3 regions of the Rhizobium sp. ZX09 genome follow, and region 2 is predicted to be linked to each of the others. Evidence: predicted binding sites of a transcription regulator. Region 2 holds the regulator's gene; each other region holds the start of a gene.
What was found. Region 2 encodes PhoB, which activates phosphate uptake and scavenging genes when phosphate is short. Its sites were predicted from a motif close to TGTCATNNANCTGTCAT; they were not measured.
Positions count from the first base shown of each region.

Region 1: BTN45_RS06620 (LTA synthase family protein) is a predicted target of PhoB. The motif match lies at 4,637-4,653, and genes of this name have one in related genera.
Region 3: BTN45_RS04605 (esterase-like activity of phytase family protein) is a predicted target of PhoB. The motif match lies at 4,564-4,580, and genes of this name have one in related genera.

Region 1 is NZ_CP031363.1:1,343,327-1,350,909, forward strand. It holds gene BTN45_RS06600 (DUF2865 domain-containing protein) at 1-449, shown strand, start outside; gene bluB (5,6-dimethylbenzimidazole synthase) at 655-1,347, opposite strand; cobalamin riboswitch at 1,483-1,666, opposite strand; gene BTN45_RS06610 (TolB family protein) at 1,737-2,567, opposite strand; gene BTN45_RS06615 (NAD+ synthase) at 2,805-4,484, opposite strand; gene BTN45_RS06620 (LTA synthase family protein) at 4,712-6,652, shown strand; gene BTN45_RS06625 (DUF1003 domain-containing protein) at 6,770-7,303, shown strand.
Region 2 is NZ_CP031363.1:100,874-108,456, reverse strand. It holds gene argF (ornithine carbamoyltransferase) at 1-6, opposite strand, end outside; gene BTN45_RS00510 (aspartate aminotransferase family protein) at 64-1,263, opposite strand; gene BTN45_RS00505 (GcrA family cell cycle regulator) at 1,694-2,227, shown strand; gene phoB (phosphate regulon transcriptional regulator PhoB) at 2,518-3,201, opposite strand; gene phoU (phosphate signaling complex protein PhoU) at 3,232-3,957, opposite strand; gene pstB (phosphate ABC transporter ATP-binding protein PstB) at 4,052-4,867, opposite strand; gene pstA (phosphate ABC transporter permease PstA) at 4,882-6,201, opposite strand; gene pstC (phosphate ABC transporter permease subunit PstC) at 6,198-7,583, opposite strand, start outside.
Region 3 is NZ_CP031363.1:937,966-945,548, reverse strand. It holds gene BTN45_RS04630 (NADH-quinone oxidoreductase subunit B) at 1-154, opposite strand, end outside; gene BTN45_RS04625 (NADH-quinone oxidoreductase subunit A) at 145-510, opposite strand; tRNA gene BTN45_RS04620 (tRNA-Asp) at 946-1,022, opposite strand; tRNA gene BTN45_RS04615 (tRNA-Asp) at 1,065-1,141, opposite strand; tRNA gene BTN45_RS04610 (tRNA-Val) at 1,589-1,664, shown strand; gene BTN45_RS04605 (esterase-like activity of phytase family protein) at 2,316-4,514, opposite strand; gene hupB (DNA-binding protein HupB) at 4,855-5,130, opposite strand; gene lon (endopeptidase La) at 5,416-7,583, opposite strand, start outside.

The DNA of each region.
Region 1 (7,583 bases), 1.2 Mb from region 2:
AGAAAATGTGCCCGGGAACCGAGACGGAGCTCTATTTCCACTCCATGACGGATCAGGAAACAGCAGACATGGTGTCCGCTGAAACCGGCAAACCCTACAAGGACCTGCCGACCGCCTTCGCCTATAGCAATGCCTCAACGAAAGCGCCCGGCTGCGCCTGCAACATGGCCGCCTATCACGAGGAGATGCAAAAGCAGGAACAGGCGTCCCGGCCGGAAGCCGAAAAGCCCTATTCCAGCATCACCACCATTCCATCGCCGCAAGGTGACAAGGCCCCGAAGCCCGCCGAGCAGCAGGCCGCAAAGCCGCCGGAACAACCTGTTCCTGAGCGCGACTATGACCCGAACGACACAAAAGTACGCGTCATCGGGCCCAAATTCCTGCCGGACCAGACCGGCAAGATCGACCTGAAGAACCCGGCGCTGAAGGGTATCCAGCCACAGCAGTGAAATCTCTTCTGCACGCGGAATGGTGCGAGCGCGTGCCCCTTGTTTCTTCTCCCCGGCGGGGAGAAGTCCGCGGCAGCGGGATGAGGGGGCAAGCTCTCCGTAAATCTCTGTCTTTGCCCCCTCATCCGACCCTTCGGGCCACCTTCTCCCCGGCGGGGAGAAGAAATGCGCGGCAACGTCCCGCCCTGTTCGCAGGCCTCCGGGCCTACACCCCACCCCAGCGGTTACGAAACACAAGCTCTTCCAGCGGCACGCGCTGCCGCCAGCCCTTCACCGCCAGTTCCGGTTCGGTATAAAGTGTATCGACGCGACCGAGGCACAGCCAGGCGACAATCTCGATATGATCAGGGATATCCAGAATGGCCCTGATATCGCTGTCGTGGAAAATGCTGACCCAGCCGACGCCGACGCCTTCGGCGCGGGCCGCGAGCCAGAGGTTCTGGATGGCGCAGACGGTGGAATAGACATCCGTGCGTGCATTATGGGTGCGACCCAGCTCCACCTTGCCACCCCGTGTCGGATCGCAGGTCACGCAGATGCTGAGCGGCGCCTTGCGGATGCCTTCGAGCTTCAGGCTGCGATAAAGCGCCTGCTTTTCACCCGTAAACATCGCCGCCGCCTCTTCATTGGCGCGGCTGAAGGCCACCCATGCCGCCTGGCGCACGGCGCCATCGGTGACGAGGGTGAAGTTCCACGGCTGCATGAAACCGACCGATGGCGCCGAATGCGCCGCCCTCAAAAGGCGCTCGATGAGATCATCCGGCAGCGGGTCCGGCAGGAACTGGTCGCGCACATCGCGGCGGGTTTCGATGGCACGATAGACGGCCTCACGCTCCTCGCCGGAAAACGGGCGGGCGGGCGAAAGCGCGTGATCGAACGGGTTGGAGTCGGGCGGCATGGTGACGGGCGACATGGTGACGGGCGGTTCGGTCGGCATCGTTTATCCCTAACAATGCGGGGCGGGCCGGTGCCGAAACCATGGGAGGTTTGCAGCGACGACGCGCTTTTCCAGCGACCTGCCGCCGTCCGCGCGGTTCGGTCCATCCTGCCAGGCCGGTCTTCTGACTAAGCTTCATCCGCCCCGTTTCGCCTTCCCGAATTGCTCCAGTGGCATGAGAAACAGAGCATCCGCCTCACAGCGTTGGGCACGTTCCGGTTTTTCACCGGATTCCCGATTCTCCCGCCGAAGGGCGGGCACCTGACGGGTGAAGCTATGGGCAAAAAAGCTTGCGAACACAAGTGCGGTGCAGGTGGTGCGGCAATGTGGCCTGCCGCACCTTACCTTCATCACTCCACCGGGAAATATCTGACATAAGCGAACTCGTCGCCATCAGGTGACCAGTTGGGGGAGTTCATCGTGCCCTGCCCGCCAAACAGCTCGAAAAGCGTTTCGACATTGCCGCCATCCATATCCATCAGCCGCACCCGCACGTCGAGATCGCGGGGATGATCGAACACGTCGCCGTCATAGGAAATGAAGACAACCTTGTCCCCCCTTGGTGACGGGTGCGGAAACCAGTCGCCATAGGAGCTGTCGGTGATGCGCTCCACGGCTGAGCCATCCACCCGCACCCGCCAGATTTGCATCCGTCCGGTGCGGCTGGAATTGAAATAGATCCACGCGCCGTCAGGCGAATAATCCGGCCCGTCATTGCGGCCCTCGCCATGGGTAAGGCGTGTTTCAACGCCGCTGTTTATGTCCATGGAATAGATATCGAAAATCTGATCGCGAATGCCGCAATACGCAAAGCTTTTCCCATCCGGTGACCAGCCGTGCCAGTAGGAAGGAAGGTTCCTTGTCATTAGCCGCGGCGCGCCGCCCGCCGATGACAGGAGATAGATGGCGCTTTTGCCGAACTCCACCTTGTCGGAAATGGCATAAAGCGAACCGTCAGGCGAAATGCCGTGGTCGTTGTTGCAGAGCGTGGCAAAGCCGGTATCGACCTTCTCCGGCGACACGTCACCGGCAAGAGACAGACGATAAAGCAGCCCTTCGCTGTTCAACAGCAGATATTGTCCATCCGGCGACCAGTTCGGCGCTTCGAAAAGATCGGGCGTCTGCCACATCACCCGCATCTGCCGGGTGCGGATGTTGAAGATTTCGATGGAGCTGCGCATTCTGCCTCCGTTGTGGAACGATCGCATGCCACCTGTTTCTTCTCCCCGCCCGGGGAGAAGTCCGCGGCAGCGGGATGAGGGGGCAAGGGTCGATGTATACGGAGAGCTTGCCCCCTCATCCGACCCTTCGGGCCACCTTCTCCCCGGCGGGGAGAAGAAATATGCCGCACCGCCTCACAATGCGCTTGCCCAATTCATTAAGCAGGGACGGCGTTAAACGCGCCTTCCCAAAACGCCCTACCGATCACGGAACCGGTTGGTGATCGGATAACGCCGGTCCCGCCCAAAGTTCTTCTTGGTGATCTTCACACCCGGCGCCGATTGCCGGCGCTTGTACTCGGCGAGGTAAAGCAGATGCTCCACCCGGTGCACGGTCGCCACATCATGGCCGCGCGCCAGAATTTCCTCGACCGACATTTCCTTCTCGACAAGGCACTCAAGAATATCGTCCAGCACGGGATAAGGCGGCAGCGAATCCTGGTCGGTCTGGTTGGGGCGCAATTCGGCCGATGGAGCCTTGGCGATAATGTTGGCGGGGATCACTTCGCCGGAAGGGCCAAGCGCGCCCGGCGGCACATGGGCGTTGCGCCAGGCGGAAATGGCATAGACCTGCATCTTGTAGAGGTCCTTGATGGGGTTGAAACCACCATTCATGTCGCCATAAAGCGTCGCGTAACCCACCGACATCTCCGACTTGTTGCCCGTCGTCACCACCATGGATCCGAACTTGTTGGAAACGGCCATCAGGATGGTGCCGCGCGTGCGGCTCTGCAGGTTTTCTTCGGTAATGCCCTCTTCCGTGCCCTCGAAAAGTTCTGACAGCGCAGACAGGAAACCTTCCACCGGCTCCACGATCGGCACGATATCGTAACGGCAGCCGAGCGCTTTCGCACAATCGGCGGCGTCCTTCAGCGATTCTTCCGAGGTATAGCGGTAAGGCAGCATGATGCAGCGTACCCGCTCCTCGCCCAGCGCATCGACGGCAAGGGCGGCGCAGATCGCCGAATCGATGCCGCCGGAAAGGCCGAGAACCACGCTCTTGAAACCGTTCTTGTTGACGTAATCGCGAAAGCCCAGCATGCAGGCGCGGTAATCCGCCTCCTCACCCTCGGGAATCTTGGAAAATGGCCCGCTTTCGCAGCGCCAGCCATCCGCTGTGCGTTTCCAGTCGGTGACGGCAAGCGTGGCTTCGAACTGGCTCATCTGGAAGGCGAGCGTCTTGTCGGCGTTGAAACCGAAGCTCGCACCGTCGAACACCAGCTCGTCCTGCCCGCCCAGCTGGTTGGCGAAAACCAGCGGCAGGCCGCTTTCGATCACCTGCCGGAGTGCCACCTGATGGCGCACATCCAGCTTGCCGCGGTAATAGGGCGAGCCGTTCGGCACCAGCAGGATTTCCGCGCCACTTTCGGCCAGCGTCTCGCAGACGCCCATGTCGTTCCAGATTTCCTCGCAGATCGGAATGCCGATCCTCACCCCGCGGAAGTTATAGGGCCCGGAAATCGACCCTTCGGAGAAAACACGCTTTTCGTCAAACTCGCCGTAATTCGGCAGGTCGATCTTGTCGCGCAGCGCAATGATCTTGCCGCCATCGAGAAGCGCCACGGAATTGTGCCGACCCGTCTCGCCCTGTCGCGGAAAACCGATAACGATACCCGGCCCGCCATCGGCGGTTTCCGCAGCCAGTTCTTCCACCGCTTTCAGACATGCTTTCAAAAAAGCAGGTTTCAGCACCAGATCCTCTGGCGGATAGCCGGAAATGAAGAGTTCGGTGAGAAGCAGAAGATCGGCGCCCTGCGTTGCCGCATCGGCCCTTGCCTCACGCGCCTTGGCGAGATTGCCCGCCACGTCGCCAACGGTGGGATTGAACTGCCCGACGGCAATCCGGAGATGGTTCTCTATATCGTGTCTGTCGCTCATAAACCTTCAATACCGCGCCCGTGATCGCTCCGCAACGCAGCAATTCCCACTTGCATTCATTCGTGCGCTTCTCGACACAGCCGCCCTCACGCGAAGGTTATCGCGCTTATATGCACATCTCATAAAGTTCATGTCGCGTTCATCGCGCTTATGTGACAGTTACATGACACTTTTGCGACACCCGATTCACCTCCCCGGATCGGTGCTGGCGCCTGAAATACCGGAGTATGGGTTTGAGAGATTCGGCGCCAAAAACAACGGCTTCCGAAAAGGCTGGTTTTGTCTTTTCGCCTGCATGGACAAGGAGCCTTTCGAAGCTTTCTGGCACGGCCTACACGCTTGCCAACCTGACGGTCGCGTCCGTCGTGCTGGTCGTGGCGTTGGAATGGGTCGTCCGCGGCTCGCTTCAGGATGTCGGCACTTTCATCACCTCCTCCGCGCGTCCGGGCATGACAACCATTGCCGCCGTGCTCGCCCTTCTCGTCGCGCTGGATTCGATCCTCGGCCGGCGTTATCTTTCACTGATTGCGGTCGCGCCGCTCTGCGCACTGGTGTGGCTGATCTCAGCGCAGAAACAGACCTATCTTTCCGATCCGCTTTATCCCTCAGACCTGTTGTTCGGGCGGCAGATTCTCGAACTTTTGCCAACCATGCTGAAGGCGCAGCCGTTTACGGCGATGCTGGTGGGTCTCGGCCTCAGCGCGGCAATTGCCTCTCTCGCGGCTCTCTGGCTGCTGGCGCGCCGTCATTCGCCGGTGTTGCGCTGGCGTGAGCGCGCCGCCGGCCTTGCGCTGGCGCTGCCGCTTCTCGCCAGCCTCGCCTCGCTGATGGACTATTCGCATTATTCCTGGGTGCGCGATCGCCTCAACATCATCCCCATGATGTGGGATCAGCAGGAAAACTACCGCCATAACGGCTTCCTGATGGCCTTCGCCTTCAATATTCCCATGGCCAATGTCTCGGCGCCGGAGGGTTACGGCGAAAACAGCATCGCCGATCTCATCTCGGAACCGGCATCTTTCGCCGCCAATAAGGGTGATTACCCTGACGTCATCATGCTGATGAGCGAATCCCTGTGGGATCCGACCCGGCTTGAAAACGTGAATCTCTCGGCCGATCCCATGCCGACCATCCGCGCCAAACAGTCCGGCAACGTGTTTTCGCCCGAGTTCGGCGGCATGACGGCAAATGTGGAATTCGAGGCCTTGACCGGCTTTTCCAACGCCTTCCTGCCCTATGGCAGCATTCCCTACCAGCAATATATCCGCCGCCCGGTGCCCTCGCTCGCCAGCTTCTTCCGCGGCGAAGGTTATTCCGCCATCGCAGTTCATCCGTTCCAGGAATGGTTCTGGAACCGCAAGCAGGTCTATAAAAATTTCGGCTTCGAGGAATTCCGCTCCGAAGAGACGCTGCCGGCGATGGAAAAACGCGGCAATTTTGCCTCCGACGACGCGCTGATGGAAGAGATCATGGCGACGGCGGACCGGACGCAGAACCCGCTCTTCCTCTTTGCCGTCACCCTGCAGGGACATGGCCCCTATGAGACAAACCGTTACGCCGAAAACACCATCGGCATTGAGGGCGAACTTTCGGCTTCGGCCTCGCAGGCGCTCGCCACCTATTCTCAAGGGGTGGTGGAAGCGGACGAAGCGCTGCTGAAGCTGATGCGCTGGGCAAAGAAGCGCGACCGCGAAACCATCATCGTTCTCTTTGGTGATCACCTGCCGCCGCTCGGCCAGGCCTTTGTGGAAAGCGGTTACATGCCTGGCATGGTGGCCAGCCGCCGCGCGCCGCTGGAAGTAATGAAGAAGGAACATGAGACGCCGCTCGTCGTGTGGTCTTCGAAGAAGGGCGTGCGTAAGAATATCGGCACCATCAGCCCGGCGCTTTTGCCCTATCACGTGCTGAAGACCGCAGGCTTTTCCGATCCCTTCTATACCGGCACGCTGGGTGAAGTTCAGCAGGCCTTTTCCGTGATCGACCGCCACATGCTGGTGACGGCCGGCGGCGATGCCCTGCCCGACTGGTCGATCGCGCCGAACGCGGTCCCTGACGTGGTGCGCAATTATCGCCTGCTGCAATTCGACATGATGTTCGGCAAGCAATATGGAAAAGAGCGCTTTTTCCCCGGCTTCAATTGGCTGCACGAGGGCGCGCCGTCGGTGTAATGAATTTCGGCGAGGGACGCCTGAACGCATGGTGGCGGAAAACGTTTGAATTCCGCCATCATGCGGGTTTATCTTCGGGAAAGCTCCGCACCGCCAATCAGAACCGGAGACACGCCCGTGTCAGATATCTCCGACTATATCGTCTCTCATTTCAAGCGCTCCTCTCGTGAAATCGGCGAGGTGGAACGGCGCATTCTCGAGCTGGCGCACCAGAAAAAGCTGGTTTCGAGCGATATTAATGCGGAATTTTCCGCCGGCGCCAGTTTCGGCGACAGGCTGGCAGACAAGATCGCCAGGGTCGGCGGTTCCTGGAGTTTCATCCTCGGCTTCTGCTTTTTCCTGATTTTCTGGGCTATCATCAACACCATCGTACTGACCACCCGCGCTTTCGATCCCTACCCCTTCATCTTCCTCAACCTGCTTCTTTCCATGCTGGCGGCCATTCAGGCGCCAATCATCATGATGTCACAGAATCGTCAGGCCGCCCGCGACCGCTTCGAGGCCGCCAAGGATTATGAGGTGAATCTGAAGGCAGAACTGGAAGTGCTTTCACTGCATGAAAAGATCGATGTGAAAGTGCTGGCCGAACTGGCTGCGCTGCGGCAGGACCTTGCAGCACTTCACCGCCACGTCACCCGCAAGGAAGACTGACACCGGAAAAATTCACCCTCGCTTTTCCCCGCTCCGCGACAGGCTGTTATATTGGTCGCAGTCCTGCCGGGTGGACGCCAGACGTGGCGGAAACCAAAGGACGGTCCTGGTGGTGGAACGCTGGCAACGTTCGTGGAAAGGACCATGTCGCAGGGTGCAGTGCACGGCCCTTGCGAGATACGGCATGGTGAAAGACCCGGCTGCGCAACGCATCCGACCCACACCAAACCAAATCAAGGCGCAGCCGGGCAATCGCCCGACCTCTCTAGCGATCACCCGT
Region 2 (7,583 bases):
AGCCATTTCAAACTGTCCCATGCTTGCGAGCCCCAGGAAAAAGGCCCGCCCTTCAGTGTTTCCTCAGGCGATTTTTGCCTGTTTCGCTGTGAGAGAAGCGGCGGCCGCTTCCACGCGTGCCAGCCCCTCCCGGGCTTCTTCCGCCGTGGTGACGAGCGGCGGCAGGAGACGAATGACATTATCGCCCGCTGGTACGCCCAGCAGATGCTCGGCGCGCATGGCCTGCAAGAGCTCGCCCGACGGCACCTTGGCCTTGATGCCGAGAAGCAGGCCTTCGCCACGGATTTCCTCGATAACGTCAGGATAACGGTCCTTCAGCGAAGCAAGGCCCTGGCGGAAAACCAGCGCGACATCACGAACCTTTTCCAGAAAGCCGTCAGAGAGGACGACATCAAGCACGGCATTACCGACTGCCATGGCCAGCGGATTGCCGCCATAGGTGGTGCCATGCACGCCCGCCGTCATGCCGGAAGCGGCATCAGCCGTCGCGAGGCATGCGCCCAGCGGAAAACCACCGCCAATGCCCTTGGCAACCGCCATGATATCGGGGGCGACACCAGTGTGTTCATAGGCAAAGAGCTTACACGTGCGGCCAACGCCCGTCTGCACCTCATCGAAAATCAGCAGCAGACCGTGTTCGTCGCAAAGCGACCGCAGTAACTGCAGGAATTCCTTGCTGGGTGCGCGAATACCGCCCTCACCCTGAATGGGCTCGATCAGAAGCGCTGCCGTCTCGGCCGTGATGGCGGCTTTCAGCGCATCGACATCACCGAAAGGTACCTGGTCAAAGCCTTCGACCTTGGGACCGAAACCTTCGAGATATTTCTGCTGGCCGCCGGCTGCGATCGTTGCAAGCGTACGACCATGGAAGGCGCCTTCGAAGGTGATAATCCGGAACTTTTCCGGGTGGCCCTTGGAATAATGATAACGACGCGCGGTCTTGATTGCACATTCCAGTGCTTCCGCGCCGGAGTTGGTGAAGAAGACCTTGTCTGCGAACGTTTCTTCCGTCAGGCGCTTGGCAAGCTTTTCCTGGCCCGGAACTTCATAAAGGTTCGAGACATGCCAGACCTTTTCGGCCTGCGTCTTGATCGCGTCGACAAGATGCGGGTGGGCATGGCCCAGCGAATTGACGGCAACGCCGGCCGCAAAATCGAGATATCGCTCGCCGCTTTCCGTGTACAGCCAGACGCCCTCGCCTCGCTCGAAGCGGAGGGGGGCTCTTGCAAATGTATCGAACAATGGCGCGGCGGCTTCGGCCATGGCTGTATCACTCCTTGCGCGGATGCGCTGTCAGACGGTTGTCAATAGGCTTCGAGGGTTATCCCTCGCCTGAAAATCAAAAATGCCGCCTCGCGGCGGCAGGGGCACTATTGTCACTTCGCTTGCCGATGTCAACAAAAGTCCGTATTTCCTAGGCTTCTCAAGCCCTAGTAGGTGGCAGGTCGCAAGGCCCAAGGTGTTGCCTTTCTGACTCAACTCGCCAGCAAGTTGGGGAAAACCGGAAAATCGATTCGAGATGATTCCCGCGACTCTTGCCACGGAGTCTGCGTGGCACTAGGTTAATCGCTAATTACTAGACTGCATTGCGGCGGAACTAGTCACCAAAAATCAGGCAGAAACCACGCTCGCGGCATGCCCGCGAGACGGAGAAGGATTCTGTCGAAATACACGCGAAAAGCGGAGAAGCGGCATGAACTGGACAGACGAGCGGGTCGAGAAACTCAAGAAATTGTGGGCCGAAGGACTGAGCGCCAGCCAGATAGCAGCTCAGCTGGGCGGCGTCAGCCGCAATGCCGTGATCGGCAAGGTCCATCGTCTTAATCTGCCCGGACGCGTCAAGGCTGGCGGCCCGGTGACGTCGGCGCGTTCTGCGCCCAAGCGGACTGCTGCACCTGCCCCGCGCACGGCGAATTTCGCTGGCCGCGTCAACGCTGCACCTGCTCGGATCCTGACCCGCTCCAACGCGGCGACCGCTCTTCAGGAAGAGGTCGGCATCGAAACTGCGGAAATTCTCGATTACGTTCCTTCCAGAAACGTCGTTACTCCGATCTCCCGCCGGCTGACGCTGACGGAACTGACGGAGCGCACCTGCAAGTGGCCGGTCGGCGACCCCCTGAAAGATGATTTCCATTTCTGCGGCTGTGAAGCGCTGGAATCTTCGCCTTATTGCAAATTCCATGCGAAACTCGCCTACCAACCGGTCAGCGAGCGCCGCAAGGCTTGAGTGTTGCGGCACACATTTGACACTCAAAAACTACGGGCCTTCGGGCCCGTTTTTTTGTGACAAAATACCGCGCTTCCCGGACAGCGACAGCAGAACACCAAGGCTTATTCATCGTCGTCGGGTTTCGCCCTTCAATCCGAATTTCGGTAGACCTTCAACCGCTCGTCAAAGAGATGAAAGTATCGTGCTTGCGGAAGGTTCAAAATGAAAAGGCCCGACACCATTCCGGTTTCGGGCCTTTCGATTCTGGCGGAACGTCATGCTGAGGGGAACCCTCAGTTCGGTTTCGATCAGGCTTCCATCGAATATCCGGCACCGCGCACGGTGCGGATGACATCCTGCATATGGGAAAAGTTGAGCGCCTTGCGCAGACGTCCGACATGCACGTCAACCGTCCGCTCATCCACATAGATATCGTGACCCCAGACGCCGTCCAGCAATTGCGAACGGGAGAACACGCGGCCCGGAGAGGTCATCAGGAATTCCAGCAGGCGGAACTCCGTCGGACCGAGACGCACCTCGCGGCTTTTGCGGTGAACGCGATGCGTCTCGCGATCCAGCTCGATATCGCCGCACTTCAGCACCGAAGACAGAACCTCCGGACGGGCCCGGCGCAGCATGGCCTTGACGCGGGCCATCAGTTCCGGCGTTGAAAACGGCTTGACCACATAATCGTCCGCGCCGGTGGCGAGGCCGCGAACCCGTTCGCTTTCCTCGCCGCGCGCCGTCAGCATGATGATAGGAAGGCGCTCGGTTTCCGGCCGCATCCTGAGCCTACGGCACAGTTCGATACCGGAAACGCCGGGAAGCATCCAATCCAGGATGAGCAGATCCGGAATACGTTCCTGCAGCCTGATCTCTGCCTCGTCTCCACGGGGTATGGTGTCGACGTCATATCCCTCAGCCTCGAGATTGTAACGAAGCAGGACGCTCAGCGCTTCCTCATCTTCCACAACTGCAATCTTGGGCACCATATGCTAACTCCGCAAGCCGCTGCTTGTCTGTTACTCGGTCACCGAACCGAGCGTGTTGGAACTGTCGTCCTTCGGACGCTCGCCCTCCGGCTGGCTGCCGGTGGTCATGTAATAGATCGTCTCGGCGATGTTGGTGGCATGGTCACCGATGCGCTCGATATTCTTGGCGCAGAACAGAAGATGCGTGCAGGTGGTGATGTTACGCGGATCTTCCATCATGTAGGTCAGAAGCTCGCGGAAGAGCGAGGTATACATGGCGTCGATTTCCTCGTCGCGCTCGCGAATGGCATTGGCCTTTTCGGCGGAACGTGTCGAATAGACGTCAAGAACTTCCTTGAGCTGTACCAGCGCCAGCTCCGACAGGTGCTCTATGCCGCGGGCGAGTTTGCGCGGCACGCCCGTTCCGGCGACCGCGATGACGCGTTTTGCGGTGTTCTTGCCGAGGTCGCCAACGCGTTCGAGGTCGGCGGCGATCCGCAGGGTGCCGATGATTTCGCGAAGGTCTGCCGCCATCGGCTGGCGCTTGGCGATGGTGACGATGGCCTTGTCGCCGATCTCTCGCTCGGAATGATCGAGGATAGCGTCATCGGAAATGACCTTCTGGGCAAGCGCGGCGTCGGAATTGACGAGCGCACGCACGGCGTCGGCACACATCTGCTCGGCGAGACCGCCCATCTCGGCGATGCGTCGCGTCAGGAACTTCAGTTCGTCATCATAAGCAGACAGAATATGCGAATGGGTCGTTGTCTGGTTCACGGTCTATTCCTCCGGCTTGGCCTTGCATGCGACCGCCCGAAGCGGGCCGCAGCGGCACCAGTCTTGTTGGGTTGCGATAAAGCGCCGGCCGCGATCAGCCGAAGCGGCCCATGATGTAATCCTGCGTGCGCTGGTCATCCGGATTGGTGAACATCTTGTCGGTTTCATTTTCCTCGACAAGGTGACCGAGATGGAACATGGCCGTACGCTGGGAAACACGTGCCGCCTGCTGCATGGAGTGCGTGACGATAACAATCGTGTAATTGGTGCGCAGTTCGTGGATCAGTTCCTCGACCTTGGCAGTGGCGATCGGATCCAGCGCCGAGCAGGGTTCGTCCATCAGGATCACTTCCGGGCTGACGGCAACGGCGCGTGCAATGCACAGGCGCTGCTGCTGACCGCCGGAAAGACCGGTGCCGGATTCGTGCAGGCGATCCTTAACCTCGTTCCAGAGACCCGCCTTCTGAAGGCTCTGCTCAACGATCTGGTCCATATCCGCCTTGTTGCGGGCGAGACCGTGAATGCGTGGACCGTAGGAAATGTTTTCGTAGATCGACTTCGGAAAAGGGTTTGGCTTCTGGAACACCATGCCGACGCGGGCGCGCAACTCCACGACGTCAATCGCCTGATCATAGATATCGTCGGTGTCGAGCGTGATCTTGCCCGTGACCCGGCAACCGTCGATCGTGTCGTTCATACGGTTCAGGGTACGCAGGAAGGTGGATTTACCGCAGCCGGACGGGCCGATAAGCGCGGTCACCGTATTTTCGCGAACGTTGAGGTTCACGTCGTAAAGCGCGCGCTTTTCGCCGTAATAAACCGAAACGTCCTTGCCGATCATCTTGTATGAGACTTCATTCATTTTCTTGTCCAGCGCCTTTTCAACTGCTGCTTCCGACAACATGTTCATTGCTCAATCTCCCTTTACCAGCGCCGTTCGAAGCGGCGACGCAACAGGATTGCGCCAACATTCATGACGATGAGGAACAAAAGCAGGATGATGATAGCGCCTGAAGTCCTTTCGACAAAGGCGCGCTCCGCTTCATTCGCCCACATGTAAATCTGCACCGGCAGGGCCGTGGACGGGTCCATCGGCGTTGTCGGGTAATTTGCTACGAATGCCACCATGCCGATCAGCAGCAGCGGCGCAGTTTCGCCCAGCGCGTGGGCGAGGCCGATGATGGTGCCGGTGAGGATGCCGGGCATGGCGAGCGGCAGCACGTGGTGGAAGATCGTCTGCATCTTGGAAGCGCCGAGGCCCAGGGCGGCGGCGCGGATTGACGGCGGCACGGCTTTCAGGGCAGCGCGGGTCGCGATGATGATCGTCGGCAGGGTCATCAGCGTCAGGACGAGGCCGCCGACCAGCGAGGCCGAGCGCGGAAAGCCCATGAAGTTGATGAAGACGGAGAGGCCGAGCAGACCATAAACGATCGAGGGAACAGCCGCGAGATTGTTGATGTTCACCTCAATCAGATCAGTCAGACGGTTCTTCGGAGCAAACTCCTCAAGGTAGATCGAAGCTGCAACACCGATCGGCAGCGACAGCACCAGCACGATCAGCATCATGTAGAAGGAGCCGATCAGCGCCACGCCGACACCTGCCGCCTCCGGACGGCTCGAGGCGCCGTTGATGAAGATGCCGGTATTGAAATGCTTGCCAAGCTGCCCGCTTTCGGCGAGCTGGTTCATCCAGCCGAGCTGCTGGTTCGAGATACGGCGATTGGCTTCATCCGCCGTCAGATCGACCTGGCCCTTGAAGGCGCTGTCGACGTCACCCGAGGCCAGAAGCGTCACCGTGCGGGTGGTGCCGATAACGGCGGGGTCGGCAACGACGATATCGCGAAGCTGCGTACGCACGCTATCGGAGATCAGAAGGTTGACGGCGCGAAGACCGGCGCGGTCCGTTGGCGCGACACCCAGAACCTTGGCAACCGCATCACGGGCAAGAACGGGATAATTGGCCGTCATAAGCTTGGCCGGATTGGTGGCACGCTCGTTCTTGGGATCGATGATCTGTTCGGAGAACTCAACCGGAACGGTAATCATCGTCTGCTGGAACGCGGTGTAACCCTTGGAGACAACCGAGAAAAGCAGAAGGAAGAGAAAGATGAGGCCGAAGGAAATCGCTGCCATGCCATAAGCACGGAAACGGCGTTCGGCGGCATAACGGCGCTTGATGCCGATATCACGACGCGTCGCCTTGACGGCGTTCGCACCAGCTGCGGGAGAGGCGATGTCGGTCATTCATATTGCTCCCGGTATTTGCGCACGATGTAAAGCGCGTAGATATTCAGGCAAAGCGTGATGGCGAAAAGCGTGATGCCAAGCGCAAAGGCAACCAGCGTCTGCGGCGAGGTGAATTCAAGGTCGCCCGTCAACTGGCTGACGATCTTGACCGTCACCGTGGTCATGGGCTCGAAGGGATTAAGCTGCAGTCGGGCAGCGACACCTGCCGCCAGAACCACGATCATGGTTTCGCCGATGGCGCGCGAGGCCGTCATCAGCACGGCGCCGACGATGCCGGGAAGAGCAGCCGGAAGAATGACCCTCTTGATGGTTTCGGAGCGCGTGGCGCCAAGTCCGAGCGAACCATCGCGCAGCGAACGCGGCACGGCGGTAATGATGTCATCCGACAGCGACGACACATAGGGGATCAGCATGATACCCATGACGAAGCCGGCGGTGATGACACTCTGCGCCTGGATGAAGTTCGCATAGTTACCCGTCGCCAGCCCGTTGATCTGCGCAGAAATGTCTCTGAGGAAAGGACCGACCGTCGTCAGCGCGAAAAAGCCGTAGACGATGGTTGGGATGCCGGCGAGCACCTCGAGCAGCGGTTTTGCCACCGAGCGCAGGCGGGGTGAAGCATATTCCGACATATAGATCGCCGAAAACAGTCCGACGGGCACGGCAACCAGCATGGCGACGAAGCCGATATAAAGTGTGCCGGCAAGCAGCGGGATCAGGCCGAACTGTCCCGATGAATCGGTCGCACCGGCAGCCGCAAAACGCGGATCCCACACCGTGCCGAAGAAGAACTGGTGAGCCGGAACCATGTTGAAGAACTGGATCGCTTCCGTCAGCATCGACAGAACGATGCCGATCGTTGTCAGGATAGCGATGGAAGACGCGACAAGAAGAGCGCCGAGAATGACCTTTTCGACCTTGTTGCGTGCCCGGAAGCGCGGTGCAATCGCCCGCAGCGCATAGGTGGCGCCGCCAAGCGCGGCCAGCAGCACGACAGCGATCATCGCAAGACGGCTCGTGGCGGTCATGGTGTTCAGCGTTTGGGCGGCGTCAACCATGAAGCGTTCCGGATCACCGGCAATCGCCACGCCTTTGGATGCAAGCAGCGGCCTCACCGCGCTTGTGTCCGCATCGACCTGCGCCGTTTCTTCCGGTGTCAGCCGCTGAAGGCCGCGGGCGATGGAGGTTACCATGCCGTAGGTCAGGCTCTGCTGCGCCTCGGATTGCGCCCGGATGTCTTCCGGGAAATCGCCGCGGACCGCTGACGTCACGATGAGCGGGCTGATAATCAGCCAGACGCTGAGAATAAACGCCGCGGGCAGTACCGCCCAGACGACCGCGTATGAACCGTGATAACCGGCTCGGGAATGCATGCTGGA
Region 3 (7,583 bases), 840 kb from region 2:
CAGTCGAGGTTACGAGGAAGCCCTTATCGGCCAGCTCGTCGTTGATTTCCGTGAAGTAGGCATCGTTGCTGCCAACCGGCTTGCCGGTCGAGGGATCGATGATCCCCTTCGGCTGCGGCGCGACGAGCGTGCTGTTGTTCTGGCTCATGCCCATTCCAGCGCTCCCTTCTTCCACTCATAGATAAAGCCGATGGTGAGAACGAGGAGGAACACCATCATCGACCAGAAACCGAACCAGCCCATCTCACCGAAAGACACCGCCCATGGGAACAGGAACGCGACTTCAAGGTCAAAGATGATGAACAGAATCGACACCAGATAAAAGCGGATATCGAACTTCATGCGGGCATCGTCGAAGGCGTTGAAACCGCACTCGAAAGCGGAGAGCTTTTCCGGGTCCGGCGCCTTGTAAGCGACAGCGAAAGGCGCAATCAGAAGCGCCAGGCCGATGACAAGAGCGATACCGATGAATATTGCGATCGGAATGTAGGAACTGAGGAGTTCAGTCATGGTCTCTTCCCTGCCCGGCCGGGTGCCGGGCCTGCCTTTGTGACCTTAGTCTCAAAGAGCGGACAAATATGTTGCAACGCCAAAGTGGTTAGCGCAGCCGCGCCCTCTCTGCAAGAGTTTAGGCACCATTTCAAGACACCTGCCGCATTGATTGGCAACAATATTGCCGGAAATGACGCAAATTTGGGCCACATTTCCGGCCTAAGCCCCTCAAATACAATAATAATCGATTGAAGGACGCAACCGCAAAAAAGTCACGCGATTTTTACGCCCAAACGTTGGCGAAGTGACGATATCGGGAAATCGAAACTTGACTAATAAAAGCAGGAAAAATCCCGCGGGAAACGGCTGGAATCAGAGACCTGAATCGCTGAAGACAAAGCCGCGTAGACCGCGCATCGATTGTTCAGATGGAGACATTTCAAGAAGGAGAAATGGCGCGAGTGACGGGGCTCGAACCCGCGACCTCCGGCGTGACAGGCCGGCACTCTAACCGACTGAGCTACACCCGCGCTCCACAGACATTCATCTGCGTTTTTTTCCGAGGAACAGGATGGCGCGAGTGACGGGGCTCGAACCCGCGACCTCCGGCGTGACAGGCCGGCACTCTAACCAACTGAGCTACACCCGCTTATCCTGACGGACAGAACCTTGGTTCCGCCGTACGAACCAGCCTCGGCTGTTCGTTGAGCGGCTAACTACGGCGTTCGTGCGGGGGTGTCAAGCAGGTTTCACGACAAAAGAATAAGCTTTTTCATTTTGATCAGGAAAAACCCTGGGGCCTTTTATCGACGCTCCGGCAAATGCCCTGTTTTGCGGGCTTTTCCCAACGAAAACAAAAAACTTGTCCACAGCCAGCCGCTTTATCAACGTCATTTCTACGGGGCCGTCATGACGTCATTGGTTTCTGAATTTACCAAAAAGCCCGCAGTTCCCGGCTTTTTACCCCTCCCCTTCGGCGGAGGGAAAAACCTCCCCGAAAAAAAACAAAAAAACTTCACAAAAGCCCTTGCGGTTTTTTTCCGATCCGAATACATCACGGCCACCGACGCGGCGGACATGATCCGCAAGACGCGAAGGGCGATTAGCTCAGTTGGTAGAGCGCCTCGTTTACACCGAGGATGTCGGGAGTTCGAGTCTCTCATCGCCCACCATTCCTTCTCACAGTGATTTAAAGAACCCTTGCCGATTGCGGTTTGAACCGTATGCGGTTGCGCTTCACCATGTATGCTTGGCTTCGATGCGCAGCCCCTGCCCTCGGTGGCATGGAAGGGGCCATGGTCGCGCGCTACTGCGGTGTAGAATCACATTTCCCAGTTGCCGCGTCGTGCCAAACCGGGACTTTCGTTTCAGATTCGCACAGCCGCAGCCATCCCTGTTTCACCCCGCAACATACCGAAAAATAAGCAGATTTAGAATTTTTAAAGAGATTTCGGGCATTGTTTTCAGGCCGTTTCATGATGAGCGGTAGAACTGATGGATGAAACCATGTCACTCGACGCGTTTGTTACACTCGCGCTTATTGCGCTGCCTGTTTACATTTTTTTCCGCTGGGTCCAGCAGGATTCGGAGAAACCAGATATTTCCAAAAACAAGAATTCCATGGGGCGGTGATCCGGGCGCTGGGATCGCACCATTATCCCGGACGACCTCCGGAGGGAACTTTCGATCACCGATGCGAAGCGGCAATGCCTTTTGAGGGCTTGCATATGACGTATCGTATAAACGCCCGGCATTCAGACCCATACCGCATTAAAAAAGCCGGGCTATGCCCGGCTTTTTTAATGCGGCGCTATCGTGTGCAATCAGTTGATCGCCTTCATCTCGACCTTGAAGAACAGCGTCTCGCCGGAAGAATCATCGACGCCGTCATTATCTGTCACGGCATAGGCCGTTCCCGCCTTGTCGAAGGTGAAGCCTTCCAGCTTGTCGACGACATAGCCGTTGGTCTGGGCCTTGAGGTCGGGCAGGAAGTCATGGGTTTCCTGCTTGGTAACGCGCGGCAGCTCGCCACCGATCTTGCCCGGCTTCAGGTCGGCAATCGCCACCCGGTAGAGCTTCTTGATCTTGGCCTTGTCACCGATCTGGTTGTCGCGCTCGACGATATAGACATTATCGCCCTGCGCGGTGATTTCAGACAGGCCGACCCAACCGGCTTCGGTCTTGTCGAGCGGGTAGCGCACCGCGCCCCATTCCTTGGACTTCGGATTATAGGAGACGAGCTTCACGAAGCCCTTCTCATCCGTGCCCCATTCGCGCTGCACGGCCATCCACAGCGTGGCGTCGTCGCCCTTGCCGACCATGGTCACGCCTTCGAAACCGAAGCGGGTATCGCCGGCGAGCAATTCCTTTGGCAAGGCGATCTCGGCCTTGATCTCACCCTTGGCATTGACGTTGTAGAGCGCATGCGGAACAAGCTTGGCGCTGTCGCCTTCGGAGGCCAGCCAGAACCCGCCCTTGCCATCCAGCGTGATGCCTTCGATGTCAAGCTTCTGCGCCGCAATGCCGTCGCGCTTGACACGCAGCACGTTGGTGATGGTGGCGGGCTTCTTGGTCGCGTCGATGGTGTAGATCGACGGCTGGTTACCGTAGACCGAGTCGGACACGGCATAGAGGATGCCTGGCTTCTCGGCATCGCCTACCAGACCGGAAAGAGCGCCCCAGCCGATAGGCGCACCATCGACGGTGGCGGATACCAGCTGCGGATAGGCCGGCTCACCTTCGGCGCGTTCATAGATCATGACATGCGAGCGGGCGCCGCCGTCTTCCACCAGATCAGCCTCATTGGCCATGACGAAGAGGTTGCGCGCGGGGATGGCGACAGCGCCTTCCGGCGAAATGCCCGAAGGCAGGAGCTGCGTGAGCTGCGGCTCTGCGCCGGTATCCTTGTAAACAGCGGCAATCGAGGCGCGCTCGGCAAGCACGAAGAAGTACTTCTGGCCATCAAACGTCGCCGTTTCGAGGCCTTCCGGCTCTATGCCCTTTGCCTTGGAGCGCTTTTCCGGATAGTGGCCAATGGCCGCTACCGCGTGCTCGAGCGAAGCGCCAGCCTCATAGAGAAGCTTGCCAGTCTTGTCGAAAATGGTGAAGCCGCGTGCACCGCCCTGCCAGTCGCCTTCATTGGCGATGACGATACGGTCATTGTCCAGCCACTTGACGGCGTCAGGTTCGCGCTTGCGGCCTTCCTGCTTGTCGGTGAATTTCAGCTGGCCATCGGTCTTGGTGTCGATGCCTTCCAGATTGACGGTGCCGGCAGAGAAATGCGTCTTCACCGTGCCGGTCTTGCCGTCGATGATCACGATATGGTTGTTTTCCTGCAGCGTCAGCGCGATCTCGCCATTGGCATTGATCGAAACGAATTCCGGTTCCGGATCTTCAGGGGAAATCTCGGCGAGACCGGTAACGTCGATCTTCTTCAGCGTCGCGCAGTCGGCAACGCCGTCCTTCAGGCCGACAGTGACGAGATAACCGGCTGGCATCTGCGGCAGAGCGCCTTCGTTCACCTCTTCATCACGTTCGTTTTCGATAGCGATGGCGGCAAAGGTTTTATCCGGAGACACCGCGACTGAATCCGGTTGACCGCCGAGATCACAGCTCGCCTCGATCTTCTTGGCGGCGATATCGACAGTCACGAGCTTGCCGGAGGGCTTGGCGCGGTTTTCCGACGTATTGACGCCGGCGAGAACCTTGAGACCGGCCACGGCAACGGAGGTCGGCTCACCTTCCAGCAGCAATGCGCCGCCGGCCTTGGGAGCCTTGGCATCGGTGATGTCGATGAAGCCGATGCCGCCGAGCGGGCTGTCCGAATAGATCAGCGTCTTGCCGTCTTCGCTGGCGGTGATGATTTCAGCCGAGGTCACGGACTTGGCGTCCTTGTCCGCGGGCAGGTTTTTCGCTACCGGGAAAGAAGCAATGCGGTTAAAAACCGGCTCTGCGGCCGCCGGAAAGGCTGCAGATGTAAGCAGAGCCGCAGTCAAGGCCATCTGAGAAAATCGGAACGCCATTTTATCCCCCTTGGGTTCAGAAATATCCCAAGGCTTCTGCGTCACGGACATGACAGTGGCATGACACTTCATGGCCCGGAATCAAAAAGCCCGGCCGCAAAGGCCGGGCTTTCGTGTTTTGCGCATATTCCGTATATCGCAACGCCGTGTGTCCGGATGGAGGCTACACAGGCACGCCCGACTTTCATTCCATACCATTCGGCATAAACGGCGCCGCTCGAAAGAACTTTCGAAAGGCACGCTCCTTAGACCGGTTGATGGCGTGAGCGCGTCAAAACATGCTTCCTCGTGAACCTGAAAAGCCGCCGCCCGCCGCGGGCGTTACGGCTTTCCGGAAACCTTACGAGTTGACGGCGTCCTTCAGGCCCTTGCCTGCGGAGAACTTCGGAACGTTGCGAGCCGGGATATCGACTTCAGCACCCGTGGAAGGGTTACGGCCCTTGGAGGCTTCACGACGGCTGACGGAGAAGCTGCCAAAGCCGGCGAGGCGGATATCGCCACCGTTCTTCAGTTCGCTCTGTACGGTTTCGAATACGGCATCAACAGCGGAAGCAGCATCTGCCTTCGTGAGACCAGCCTTTTCGGCAACAGCAGAGACGAGCTCGTTCTTGTTCATGTTTCCACCCCTTTCAATGGTTTGAAACGACTCAAATTAAGCCGGCGCAGAATACGTTCGTATCCGCGCGCAGCAACTCAAAAGCGCTGGAATTGCCTGAAAAACAAGGGGTCTGCGGTTTTTTTCACAAAAAAGGCCGACATTTCTGCCGGCCTTCCCCATAATCGTGCCAATTTCGCATCACTTGCGCCGACCTGAAGCCGTACCTTCGTCGTGAAGCCTAACGCATTGAATCTACGCAGGACCTGTCGCGAGCACCGATTCCAGCCCTCGCGACGACGCGTCTCAATGCGCGATGGTCTGGCTGCCGTCATCAACGCCTTCGACCGTTGCGATCACCGGCGTCTCGATGCTGCCATCCCACTCGATGGGCTCCGGCTGGCGGATGAGGGCGTGCTTGATAACCTCGCCCATGCGCGACACCGGAATGATTTCCATCTCGTTCTTCACATTGTCCGGAATCTCCGCCAGATCCTTGGCGTTTTCTTCCGGGATCAGCACCTTCTTGATGCCGCCGCGAAGCGCTGCAAGCAGCTTTTCCTTCAGGCCACCGATCGGCAGAACGCGACCACGAAGCGTAATCTCGCCCGTCATCGCCACGTCCTTCGAGACCGGAATACCGGTCATGATGGAGACGATCGCGGTTGCCATGGCGACACCGGCGGACGGACCGTCCTTCGGGGTTGCCCCTTCCGGAACGTGCACGTGGATGTCGCTCTTGTCGAAGCGCGGCGGCTCGATGCCGAAGTCCACGGCGCGCGAACGGACATAGGATGCCGCCGCCGAAATGGATTCCTTCATCACTTCCTTGAGGTTGCCGGTAACCGTCATGCGGCCCTTGCCCGGCATCATCACGCCTTCGATGGTGAGCAGCTCACCGCCGACTTCCGTCCAGGCAAGACCCGTGACGACACCGACCTGATCCTCGCGCTCGGCCTCGCCGTGGCGGAACCGCGGAACGCCCAGATAATCCGGAACGTTTGCTGCGGTAACCTCAACAGACTTGACCTTGCCCTTGATGATCTCGGTGACAGCCTTGCGCGCCAGCTTCATCAGCTCGCGTTCGAAGCTGCGCACGCCCGCCTCGCGGGTGTACTGCTGGATGACAACCATCAGGGCATCATCGGTGACCGAGAATTCTTCCGGACGCAGGGCATGTTCCTTGATCGCCTTGGGCAGCAGGTGACGCTTTGCGATTTCGCGCTTTTCGTCTTCCGTGTAACCGGCGATGCGGATCACTTCCATACGGTCCATCAGCGGGCCGGGAATGTTCAGCGTGTTGGCCGTGGTCACGAACATCACGTCGGACAGGTCGTATTCCACTTCCAGGTAGTGATCCATGAAGGTGGAGTTCTGTTCCGGATCGAGAACCTCGAGCAGCGCCGACGACGGATCGCCACGGAAATCCATGCCCATCTTGTCGATTTCGTCGAGCAGGAAGAGCGGGTTTGCCTTCTTGGCCTTCTTCATCGACTGGACGATCTTGCCCGGCATGGAGCCGATATAGGTGCGGCGGTGACCGCGGATTTCCGCTTCGTCACGAACGCCACCCAGCGCCATGCGCACATATTCGCGGCCGGTCGCCTTGGCGATCGACTTGGCGAGCGAGGTCTTGCCGACGCCGGGCGGGCCGACGAGGCACAGGATCGGGCCACGGATCTTCGTCGCACGGGCCTGCACGGCCAGATACTCGACGATACGCTCCTTGACCTTGTCCAGACCGAAATGGTCCTGATCCAGAATCTTCTCGGCATTGTTGAGGTCCGCCTTGATCTTGGACTTCTTGCCCCAGGGCAGACCAAGCAGCCAGTCCAGATAATTGCGCACGACGGTGGCTTCCGCGGACATCGGGCTCATCTGGCGCAGCTTCTTCATTTCCGCTTCGGCCTTTTCCTTGGCCTCCTTGGAAAGCTTTGTCTTGGCGATGCGCTCTTCCAGCTCGGCCATCTCGTCACGGCCGTCCTCGCCGTCGCCGAGTTCCTTCTGGATCGCCTTCATCTGCTCGTTCAGGTAATATTCGCGCTGGGTCTTCTCCATCTGGCGCTTGACGCGCGAGCGGATGCGCTTTTCGACCTGAAGAACGGAAATCTCGCCTTCCATGAAGCCAAGCGCCTTTTCAAGCCGCTGCTTCACGCTGACGGTTTCCAGCATTTCCTGTTTTTCGGTGATCTTGATCGACAGGTGCGAAGCGACCGTGTCGGCGAGCTTCGAGTAATCATCGATCTGACCGGCAGCGCCGACAACCTCGGGCGAAATCTTCTTGTTGAGCTTCACATAGCTCTCGAATTCCGAAACGACCGAACGCGAGAGCGCCTCGATCTCGACCGGATCTTCGGCAGGCTCCTGCAAAGGCGTGGCCGAGGCTTCGTAGAAATCCTCGCGACCGGTGTAGCTGTCGATCTGGGCGCGGCCCTTGCCTTCCACCAGCACCTTCACGGTGCCATCGGGAAGCT